2 regions of the Duganella sp. FT27W genome follow, and region 1 is predicted to be linked to the other one. Evidence: predicted binding sites of a transcription regulator. Region 1 holds the regulator's gene; the other holds the start of a gene.
The links. Region 1 encodes LexA, which represses DNA repair genes until DNA is damaged. Its sites were predicted from a motif close to ACTGTATNNNNATACAGT; they were not measured.
Positions count from the first base shown of each region.

Region 2: a site for LexA is predicted at 3,006-3,023, ahead of recA (recombinase RecA). Genes of this name have one in related genera too.

Region 1 covers NZ_WHIV01000002.1:565,688-571,603, forward strand. The annotation lists gene rplI (50S ribosomal protein L9) at 1-195, opposite strand, end outside; gene rpsR (30S ribosomal protein S18) at 230-520, opposite strand; gene priB (primosomal replication protein N) at 536-841, opposite strand; gene rpsF (30S ribosomal protein S6) at 860-1,249, opposite strand; gene F8197_RS08720 (DUF5695 domain-containing protein) at 1,405-2,220, shown strand; gene lexA (transcriptional repressor LexA) at 2,372-3,010, shown strand; gene F8197_RS08730 (cystathionine gamma-synthase family protein) at 3,042-4,286, opposite strand; gene purF (amidophosphoribosyltransferase) at 4,293-5,819, opposite strand; gene F8197_RS08740 (CvpA family protein) at 5,883-5,916, opposite strand, start outside.
Region 2 covers NZ_WHIV01000006.1:115,379-121,294, reverse strand. The annotation lists gene F8197_RS26170 (sodium:solute symporter family protein) at 1-344, opposite strand, end outside; gene F8197_RS26165 (DUF4212 domain-containing protein) at 341-604, opposite strand; gene F8197_RS26160 (sensor histidine kinase N-terminal domain-containing protein) at 618-2,159, opposite strand; gene F8197_RS26155 (response regulator transcription factor) at 2,156-2,866, opposite strand; gene recA (recombinase RecA) at 3,072-4,175, shown strand; gene recX (recombination regulator RecX) at 4,242-4,697, shown strand; gene sucC (ADP-forming succinate--CoA ligase subunit beta) at 5,168-5,916, shown strand, end outside.

The DNA of each region.
Region 1 (5,916 bases):
AGCAGCAGCCAGTTTAGCGGCAGCAGCTTTTTCCAGTTCAGCGCGCTTGACTTCGAATTCCGCAACGGCAGCAGCGGTAGCGCGGCGAGCCATTTTTTGCGGGATCAGGAAGTTACGTGCGTAACCGTCTTTGACTTTAACGACTTCACCCAGGTTGCCCAGGTTAACGACTTTTTCCAACAGAATGATTTGCATAGTTCTTCTCCAGATGCTTGTCTAAACTACGCAATTAAGCGTGGTGCAGATCGGTGTATGGCAGCAGGGCCAGATAACGGGCGCGCTTGATCGCGGTGTCCACTTGACGCTGGTAGTGCGCCTTGGTGCCGGTCAGACGTGCTGGCATGATCTTGCCATTTTCCTGGACGAAGTCTTTCAGGGTGTCTACGTCTTTGTAGTCCACTTGCTCAACGCCAGCGGCGGTGAAGCGGCAGAACTTCTTGCGCTTGAACAGTGGGTTTTGTTGCTTACGCTTTTCTTTAAGCTTGAGCTTGTTTTTGTCGAACTTTTTACCGAATGCCATGTGAGGCTCCTGTATTTAAATTGAGCTGTCCGTGACAGCACTAAAATCAATGATGTGAAACACCAGGCTTTTGCTATTGCGCGTCTTCTTGTTCAGGAAACCGGTGAACTGGTACACCCCGCCCAGCGGCGCCGCGTTGAACTTGCCTGAAATCTCGCCTGCGGCAACCGCAGAAATTTCAAACTCGCTCAACCGGGCGATTCCCGCCTCCATTTGCTGCGACCGATGCTGGAGTACAGCATTGATGATCGGCATGCCTGCCGGGGTGTAACGCAAGGCGTCACGTTCGGCAATGAGGGCAGTGAACTGGAGCTGGTTCAGCTCGGTTCCTTGAAACAATTAGGCTGCGGCAGGAGCTGGAGCAGCTGCTGGGGCTTCGGTGCGATGCGATTTGGCAGCATCTTCACGTTGTACCGACTTCATCATTGGCGAAGGAGCGGTTTCCGCTTTCTTCAGCTTGACGGTCAGGTGACGCAGCACGGCATCATTGAATTTGAATGCGGTTTCCAGCTCGACCAGGGTCTCGTTGTCGCATTCGATGTTCAGGCAGATGTAGTGTGCTTTGGCCAGTTTCTGGATCGAGTAAGCCATCTGACGACGGCCCCAATCTTCAACACGGTGCACGGAGCCACCGCGGGTCGTTACAGTGGTTTTGTAACGTTCGATCATCGCGGGCACTTGCTCGCTCTGGTCCGGGTGGACGATAAATACGATTTCGTAGTGACGCATGAAAACTCCCTTAAGGACTTGTGAATATAGCCCACCCTGGCGTCAAGACAGGTGTGGGAAGAGGTAAGCCCGCGACTATAGCAGCTTTTTCAGCGGAACGCCAGCATGGTGTTGCCGGTGCTACAGTGCGATTTTCTTGTCCTGGGAACACGATCATGAAGCATCTGATTGCACTTGCAGCGCTGCCCGCCCTGCTGTTCTCTCCGCCCGGTCTGGCTGCTGCACCGCACGAAGCGGCGCCCATCAAGACCCGCGCCTACAGCACCCCTGCCCTGCTGTTCGCGCTGCGCACCGACACCCAGACCCTGGCGCGCCTCACGCCCGTGCTCGACCCCAGCTTCGATTTCGTGCCCGGCCCGCGCGAAGATGCGCGCCAGGGCAATGGCTACCGCCACCTGGGCGACTTGGCCCTGACCGTCCGCACCGGCGATGGCGCGCAGCGCTCCTACACCTCGTTCGAGGCGCGCCGGCCGATCCGCATACTGCCCGCAGGCCGGGCGCTGGCCGCTGCCGACATCAGCGCCAGCATGGGCGCCGAGATGGGCGCCAGCGCACCGCTGGCGGTGGAACGGCGCTGGCTCAACGAACGCGGCACGCTGGTGCTGCGCTTTACGCTGATCAACCGGGGCCGGCAACCGGTGCAGGTGGTGTCCGCCAGCATGCCGATTGTGTTCGAGCAGCATGGTTTCGGCGCCACTGCCGAGGAACGGCAGGCCAGCAGCAGCACCGTCAAGCCGCGCCCGGGCGCGCTGGGCTCGGTGGAAGTGGCGCGCGCGAACGGCCAGGCACCGGCGCTGCGGCTGCAACCGGACGGCCGCACCCGGCTCGATAGCTGGCAAGACATGCCAAGCGGGCAACTGCAGGGCGAACAGTACGCCAGCTGGGTCACCAGCGGGTTTACCCTCAAACCGGGCGCCAAACGTGACATCGGCGTGCGATTCGTGATCCAGCCGCAAGGGGCAACGCGCTGATTTCTCATAGGGGAGCGCGACAAACTCCCCTGTGCAACAACTTTTTTCACATTATTTCGCTCAAAGCAAGAAATTCCCTTGCATTGGCGGTCATACTGTACAAAAATACAGACTGTCTATATACACAGCCCATTTTTTACTGACCACGCCCATGATCAAGCTCACCGCACGCCAGGAACAAATTCTCAATCTGATCAAGGACGCCATCGAAAACACCGGCTTCCCGCCCACGCGCGCCGAGATTGCCAACGAACTGGGCTTCAAGTCGGCCAACGCCGCCGAGGAACATTTGCAGGCGCTGGCGCGCAAGGGCGCGATCGAAATCGCTGCCGGCACCTCGCGCGGCATCCGCCTGCTCGGTGTGCATGCCGAACCCTCGACGTCCAAAATGCCTGCCGCGCTGATGATGTCGCTGCCGCTGATCGGCCGCGTGGCTGCCGGTTCGCCGATTCTGGCGCAGGAAAACCTGGAAGCGAGCTACAACGTCGATCCGGCCATGTTCTCGGCCAAGCCCGACTACCTGCTCAAGGTGCGCGGCGAATCGATGCGCGACGCCGGCATCATGGATGGCGATTTGCTGGCCGTGAAAAAAATCGACAGCGCCAAGAATGGCCAGATCGTGGTGGCGCGTATCGGCAACGAGGTAACGGTCAAGCGCTATCGCAAGACGGGGTCGCTGGTGGAACTGCTGCCGGAAAACCCGGAGTTCAAGATCATCAAGGTCGATCCCGAGGCGGACGAGTTTGCACTGGAAGGCCTGGCAGTAGGCCTGATGCGCACCTGGCACTAAAAAATATGGACCGCCGCGGCGGTCCATTGTTTTAACAACCTTCCAGCGCGCAGCTGAAGTCTTCCAGCAGGTCGTCCTCATCCTCGATGCCGACCGACACCCGTATCAGCGACTCCGCAATCCCCATCGATGCACGCCGTTCGGCGCCCATTTCAAAGAAGATCGTGTGCGCCACCGGGATGATCAGGGTGCGCGTGTCACCAAGGTTCGACGCCGGGATCGCCAGCTTGAGGCGATTGAGGAAGTCGAAGCAATCGATGCCATCTTTCAGCTCAAAGCTCAGCAGCGAACCGTGCTTGCGGAACAGCTCGGCGCTGATGCCATGCTGGGGATGCGACGCCAGGCCCGGGTAGTACACCGCCGCCACCCGCTCGTCCGATTCCAGCAATGTGGCCAGCGCCAGCGCGTTGCTGCTGGTGCGTTCCATGCGCAGCGCCAGGGTTTCGGCGCCGACGGCAATGTGGTGCGCCGCCTCGGGCGCCAAGGACGAGCCGAAGTCGCGCAGCGCCTTGGCGCGGATTTGCGCCAGGCCCCATTGCACCGGCTGCGCCTTTTTATAGTTCTCGTAGATGTTGGGGAACCGGGTCCAGTCGTACGCGCCGGTGTCGGTCAGGCTGCCGCCGAGTGCATTGCCGTGGCCGCCGATCGACTTGGTCAGCGCATTGACCACCAGGCCGGCACCGACCGATTTCGGCCGGAACAAATACGGCGTGGTCATGGTGTTATCGACCACGTACAGGATGCCGCGCGCCTGGCACAGTTCACCAATGCGCTTGAGGTCCGCCACCTGCGTGCGCGGGTTGGCGATGGTTTCGACAAACACCACGCGGGTGTTGTCGGTGATCGCCGCCTCGACATTGGCAACATCGGTGGCATCGACAAACGACACGCCCACGCCCTGCGCCATGGTGGTTTGCCACAGGCTGTTGGTGTTACCGAACAAGAACGACGACGACACCACGTGGTCGCCGGTGCGCAGCAGCGCCTGGAACACGGCGCCGATCGCGCCCATGCCGGTAGCGAAGCAGATCGTGCCCACGCCCTGCTCCATCTTGTTCACCTTGTCTTCCAGCGCGGCGATGGTCGGGTTGCCCTGGCGACCGTACCGGAAGCCCGGCTCCTTGCCCTGGAATACCGAGGCCAGCTGGCGCGCATCGGCATAACCGAACGCGACCGACGTATGGATCGGCTTGTGCAGCGAACCGTGCTCGATGCCCTTCTGGCGGTCGTTGTGCAGGATGGTGGTGGTGAAACCGTAGTTTTTCTTGTCTGTCATGGACGATCAGCCCTCGGCGGCGGCCAGGTTCAGGTTCAGCTGCGAACGGCCCGCGTCTTCCGGCTTGGCGGCCTTGGTCGGGTTGTTGCGCTCGTTTTCGAGCTTGTCCAGGTACTCGCGGCTGACGTCGCCGGTGATGTACACGCCGTCGAAGCACGACGCTTCAAAGCTGGTCAGCGCCGGGTTGACGTCGGAAATGGCTTGCTTGAGCGCATCGATGTCCTGGTACACCAGGGCGTCGGCGGTGATCTCGCGGCACACTTCTTCCACCGTGCGGCCGTGGGCGATCAGCTCGTCGCGGGTAGGCATGTCGATGCCGTAAACGTTCGGGTAGATCACCGGTGGCGCGGCTGATGCGAAGATCACTTTCTTGGCACCCGAGTCGCGTGCCATCTGCACGATCTCGCGGCTGGTGGTGCCGCGCACGATGGAGTCATCGACCAGCAGCACAACCTTGTCCTTGAACTCGTCAGGAATCGCGTTCAGCTTCTGGCGCACGGATTTCTTGCGTGCCGCCTGGCCTGGCATGATGAAGGTACGGCCGATGTAGCGGTTTTTAATGAAACCTTCGCGGTATTCCTTGCCCAGTGCCAGCGCCAGCTGGATTGCTGCCGGACGCGACGAATCGGGAATCGGCATGACGACGTCGATATCGTCGGCCAGGCCTTCGCGCACGATTTTCTTGGCCAGGTACTCGCCCATTTTCAGGCGGGTGCTGTACACCGAAGCGCCATCGATGACGGAGTCGGGACGGGCCAGGTACACGAATTCGAACACGCACGGATTGAGCGACGGATTGTCGGCGCACTGGCGCGTGTGCAGTTGCTTGTCGTTGTCGATGAACACTGTTTCGCCGGGCGCGATGTCGCGCACGAAGCGGAAGCCCATGCCTTCGAGCGCCACCGATTCGGAGGCGATCAGGTATTCGTTGCCCTGCTCGGTTTCATTGATGCCCAGGCACAGCGGACGGATGCCGTACGGATCGCGGAAGGCCAGCAAACCGACGCCGGCGATTTGCGCCACGGCAGCATAGCCGCCGCGCACGCGGCGCATCAGCACGGTAACCGCCTGGAAAATGGTTTCGGCATCGATCGAGATATCGACCGTGGCCTTCTGGATTTCGTGTGCTAGCACGTTGAGCAACACTTCCGAATCGGAATCGGTGTTGATGTGGCGGCGATCGTTCTTGAACATCTCTTCCTTGAGCTGTTCCCAGTTGGTCAGGTTGCCGTTGTGGGCCAGGGTGATGCCGAACGGTGCGTTGACGTAGAACGGCTGCGCTTCTTCCTCGCTTGACGAACCGGCGGTCGGGTAACGGCAGTGGCCGATGCCCGAGTTGCCTTGCAGCGTACGCATATTGCGGGTACGGAACACGTCGCGCACCAGGCCGTTGGCCTTGTGCATGGCGAACATGCTGCTGTGATTGGTAGCGATACCTGCCGCGTCCTGGCCGCGATGCTGCAACAGCAGCAGTGCGTCATACAGCAGTTGGTTGACAGGTTGATGGGAGACGACGCCGACGATGCCACACATGTTGATGCTCCTGGACTGGACTTGCAGATTTAAAAACGTTGATTCAATTCACAAATTTAAACTTCAAAAATTCACATGCTGCGCCATCGCAGCAGGA
Region 2 (5,916 bases), on a different contig from region 1:
CAGCCCATGATGTAAGCGAGGCCATCGAAGCCGTGCAGGTACAGGCCGCCGGCCAGGCTGATGAAGCTCGCTGCCGAAATCCAGTCGGCAGCAGTGGCCATGCCGTTGAACATGGCCGGCACCTTGCGCCCCGCCACGTAGTATTCAAGCACGTTGGACGTGCGGCTCAGCACCCCCAAAATCGCGTACAGCACGATAGTGGCAAACATGAACAGGTAGCCGATCCAGATGCGCGGCATGCCTTCCTGTTCCAGCAGCGTGAGGGAAAGCAAAAAGCCGCCGAAGCCGGCGGTAAACAGCAGGTAGTAGCGCCGCAGTTTGCTGACGAAGCTGCGCTCTGTCATGGTTTAACCTTTGCAGCGGCGCGGGCCTGGCGGTCGAGCCGGCGCATGCGCCAGGCATAGAAGCCGATGATGGCCAGGTACACCAGCGACGCGCCTTGCGCGGCCAGGTAAAACGACAGCGGCCAGCCGAAGATCGACAGGTTGTTCAGTTCGCGCGCAAAAAACGCCGCGCAAAACGTGGTGATCAGCCACAGCAGCAGTAACCAGCCGGTCATGCGGCGGGTCTGTTGCCAGTGGTGGCGGCGAATGGTTTTATCCATGCTTTATCCTTGGCTATCCAAAGTGGGGCGGCTCATCGGGCGCATCTGGCGGATCGGCTGGCAGCGGGAAGGTCAGGCGGAACAGGCTGCCCGGCAACTTGGCCAGTTGTACGCGCGGATTGTTGAACACATCCACCTCGGCGCCGTGCTGCTGGGCGATTTCGCGCACGATGGCCAAGCCCAGGCCGCTGCCTTCGGCAGTGTTGCCGAGTATGCGGTAAAACCGCTCGAACACGCGGGTGCGCTCGGCCGGTGGAATGCCGGGGCCCGTGTCTTCCACTTCCAGCAGCGCATGGTCTTCGATATCGACGCGCACCCGCACGGTAACGCTGCCGCCGGCCGGCGTGTAGCGCAGCGCGTTGTCGATCAGGTTGGACAGCAGCTCGCGCAGCATGGTCGGGTCGCCGGCGATGTGCACCGGTGCTGGCGGCTCTTCGTAGCCGAGGTCGATCTGCTGCACGAACGAGGCCTGCACCCAGTCGTGCACGGTGCTGCGCGCCAGCGCCGACAGTTCCAGTTGCACCATGCTGGAGCCGGCCTGCGGCTGGTTTTCCGCGCGGGCCAGGGCCAGCAGCTGGTTGACCAGCCGCGTGGCCGATTCCGAGCTCTTGGCCAGTTGCTCGAGCGAGCGGTGGATTTCGCCGCTGTCGGTCTGGCGCAGCGCCAGCTCGGACTGCATGCGCATGCCGGCCAGCGGCGTGCGCATCTGGTGCGCGGCGTCGGCAATAAACCGTTTTTGCATCTCGATGGTGTGGCCGAGCCGTTCGAGCATTTCGTTGAGCGAACCGACCAGCGGCGAAATTTCCTCCGGCACCAGGTTCGAGGCGATGGGGCTGAGGTCGTCCGACCCGCGTGCGCGTATCCGTTCCTGCAACTGCGCCAACGGAGAGAGCCCGCGCGACAGCGCAAACCACACCAGGGCCAGCACGATGGGCAGGATGATGAACTGCGGCAGGATCACGCCCTTGATGATCTCGTTGGCGAGCTGGGCGCGCTTTTCCAGTGTTTCGGCCACTTGCACCAGCGCCAGCGGCGGATGGGGCGAGGGGGCGCTGTCGCTGGGTTCCACGCGGATATGGATGTAGGCAACGCGCACCGGCGTGCCATGCATGGTGTCGTTGCGGAAGCGCACGCTGCCGGCGCGGGCCTGGTCTTCGTCGGGATCGCTGCCGGGGTGGGGCAGGTCGCGGTCGCCGTCGATGGCGTCGCCGTGCGGCCCGAGGATCTGGAAATAGATGTTATCGACATCGTCGGCGCGCAGGATGTCGCGCGCGGCGCCGGACAAGCCCCGGATCAGCTTGCCATCGACCGAGCGCACCTGCTGCGCCAGCACGGTCACGCTGTCTTCCAGCGCATGGTCGAACGGCTGATTGGCGATCGACTTGGCCACCAGGTACGTAATCGCGATGCTCATCGGCCACAGCAGCAGCAGCGGCGCCAGCATCCAGTCGAGGATCTCGCCGAACAGCGAGCGTTGCATGCTCTCGTCGGGCTCGACGACAGGCGGCTGGTACTCGGGGGCGTCGTCTCCCGCGTCGGCCGCCTGGTGGCTCACTTGACCGCGTCTCCGGCTTCGACGGCGGCAGCCTTCGCTTCAGAATATTTTTCCAGGCAATAGCCGAGACCGCGCACGGTGACGATGCGCACGCCGCCCACCTCGATCTTCTTGCGCAGCCGGTGCACATATACCTCGATGGCGTTGTTGCTCACCTCTTCTCCCCATTCGCACAGGTGATCGACCAGTTGCTCCTTGGAGACCAGGCGGCCGGTGCGGGCCAGCAGGATTTCCAGCAAGCCCAGCTCGCGCGCCGACAGGTCCAGCATCTGCTCGTTGATATAGGCGCTGCGGCCCACCTGGTCGTACGACAGCGGACCGTGCTTGATCACGGTGGCGCCACCACCGGCGCCACGGCGGGTGAGGGCGCGCACCCGCGCTTCGAGTTCCGATAGCGCAAACGGCTTGGCCATGTAGTCGTCGGCGCCCAGGTCGAGGCCGTTGACGCGCTGCTCGATCGAGTCGGCTGCAGTGAGGATCAATACCGGCAGCAGCGAACCGCGCGAGCGCAAGCGGCGCAGCACTTCCAGGCCCGACAGCTTGGGCAGGCCCAGGTCGAGGATCAGCAGGTCGAATTCCTGGGTGGAGAGGGCGGTATCGGCCTCCTGGCCGTTGCGCACGCAATCGATGGCGTAGCCGGACTGGCGCAGCGAGCGGGTAAGCCCGTCGGCGAGAACGCCGTCATCTTCGGCAAGTAATATACGCATGTGGATACTCCGGGTGCACTGGGGCAAAGACTCAAGCCGGTATTGTGTTGGATTTTTTGCTTGCTGGCGAATTTTTGCACGGCGCCCGGGCGTCGCCAAAATTAATCGACATTTCAATCAAATCGCGCTTGCGCTCATCACTGTTTTTTTATACAGTACTACCTGTACCGACAAATTGTCACCACCAACTGGTTGAAAGCACATTATGGACGATAAAAAAGCTGTAGTACCCGCATCCGAGAAAGCCAAGGCGCTGGCCGCCGCGCTGGCTCAGATTGAGAAGCAGTTCGGCAAAGGTTCCGTCATGCGCATGGATGCCAGTGCGCCTATCGAAGAAGTACAAGTGGTCTCCACCGGTTCGCTGGGCCTGGACGTGGCGCTGGGCGTCGGCGGCCTGCCGCGCGGCCGCGTGGTGGAAATCTACGGTCCTGAATCCTCGGGCAAAACCACGCTCACCCTGCAAACCATCGCGGAAATGCAAAAACTGGGCGGCACCTGCGCGTTCATTGATGCCGAGCACGCACTGGACGTCACCTACGCCCAAAAGCTGGGCGTCAACCTGAGCGACCTGCTGATCTCGCAACCGGACACCGGCGAACAAGCGCTGGAAATTTGCGACGCCCTGGTGCGTTCCGGTTCCGTTGACATGGTCGTGATCGACTCCGTCGCCGCGCTGACCCCACGCGCCGAGATCGAAGGCGACATGGGCGATTCGCTGCCAGGTTTGCAAGCACGTTTGATGTCGCAAGCACTGCGCAAGCTCACCGGCTCGATCAACCGCACCAACACCCTGGTCATCTTCATCAACCAGATCCGCATGAAAATCGGCGTCATGTTCGGCAGCCCGGAAACCACCACCGGCGGTAACGCGCTGAAGTTCTACGCCTCCGTGCGCCTGGACATCCGCCGTACCGGTTCGATCAAGTCCGGCGACGAAGTCATCGGTAACGAAACCAAGGTCAAGGTCGTCAAGAACAAGATCGCGCCACCGTTCAAGGAAGCGCACTTCGACATCCTGTACGGCGCCGGCACGTCGCGCGAAGGCGAAATCCTGGACCTGGGCGTGGAAGCGAAGATCGTCGAGAAATCGGGTTCGTGGTACAGCTACAACGGCGAACGCGTCGGCCAGGGCAAGGACAACGCCCGTATCTTCCTGCAAGAGCGCCCGCAACTGGCGTGGGAAATCGAAAACCGCGTGCGCGAATCGCTGGGCGTACGTTCGCTGCCGCCACTGGCGCCAGTGGCCGCTGAAAAGCCTGATACCGTCGTCAAGCTCAAGCCTTCCAAAGGCGAAGCCGACGCGGCGTAAGTTGACGTTGCGTATGTTTTAAGGAGTGCCGGGCCATCAGCGCCCGGCATTCTCAGAGGTTCCATCATGCCCCGTCCCCCCCTCAGCCTCAAAGGCCGCGCCCTGCGCTACCTGTCCCAACGCGAGCACAGCCGTCTCGAACTGTCGCGCAAGCTCGCACGCTATGCCGAAGACACCGACGACGTCGACGCCTTGCTCGACCTGCTCGAAAAAAACAACTGGCTGTCGCAAGAACGTTTTTCCGAATCGCTGATCCACCGCCGTTCTGCCCGTTTCGGCAATGCCCGCATCATGGCCGAGCTGCAAATCCACGGCGTGCAGGGCGAAGCGCTGCAAGATCTCAAGGCCGGCCTGGCCGACACCGAGACCGCGCGCTGCTGCGAGATCTGGGAGCGCAAGTTCGGCGAAGTCGCCACCGACCCCGAAGGACGCAACAAGCAAATGCGCTTCCTGCTGCAACGCGGTTTCTCCCAGCGCGCCATTCGCACCGCCATGAAGGGTACGGCCGATTTCGACCAGTGATTGCCGATATTTCCATTGTGAATGCCTGCAAATACCCCTGCCAGCGCCAACGGTTTATCGCCAGATGTCATATGACACGTATCAACTCGGTCTGGGGTGTGCTACACTTTTACGGTTTTTGCAGCACCGTGGGTGCGGTGGTTGTCCGTAGAAGCTACGGCAACGTATATTTTTTATAAGAGAAATGTACAGGGCTGCTAACTAATCATGCCGCGCGAGCGGTATTCATCTTATGTCATTGTCGATTCCTGTTCCTCGTCGTGCGTCCCGCACGCGCGCGATCGCCGCCTCAGCGTGTACACGCCATGGCGGACCGCATGGTATCGATGCCGGTTACACCCTCCTCATGCACCCCCCGATTTGCCTTGCCGCCAGTACGATCAGCGACCGGGCCATAGTTTTACCCGAGCATCACACTATTCCGCAGTCTTAATCGATTTTTACACATCAGCATCAGAAGGGAAGCCAGCATGAAGATCCATGAGTATCAAGGCAAAGAAATCCTCCGGAAATACGGAGTGACGGTACCACGCGGTATTCCGTGCCTGTCCGTCGAAGAGGCAGTAAAAGCTGCTGAAACCTTGGGCGGCCCGGTCTGGGTTGTAAAAGCACAAATCCACGCCGGTGGCCGTGGTAAAGGCGGCGGCGTGAAAGTCGCAAAATCGCTGGAACAAGTTAAAGAATTCTCCGAGCAAATCCTGGGCATGCAACTGGTCACGCACCAGACCGGTCCAGAAGGCCAAAAAGTACGTCGCCTGCTGATCGAAGAAGGCGCAGACATCAACAAGGAACTGTACGTATCGCTGGTCACCGACCGCGTATCGCAGCGCGTTGTTCTGATGGCCTCGTCGGAAGGCGGCATGGACATCGAAGAAGTCGCTGAATCGCACCCTGAACTGCTGCACTCGATCGCCATCGATCCATCGGTTGGCCTGACCGACGCTGAAGCTGCCGGCATCGCTGCCAAAATCGGCGTACCAGAAGCCTCGATCCCTGACGCCGTCACCAACCTGCAAGGCCTGTACAAAGCCTACTGGGAAACCGACTCGTCGCTGGCCGAAATCAACCCGCTGATCCTGACCGGTTCGGGCAAAGTTATCGCCCTGGACGCCAAGTTCAACTTCGACGCCAACGCACTGTTCCGTCAACCAGAAATCGTCGCTTACCGCGATCTGGACGAAGAAGATCCAGCTGAAGTCGAAGCGTCGAAATTCGACCT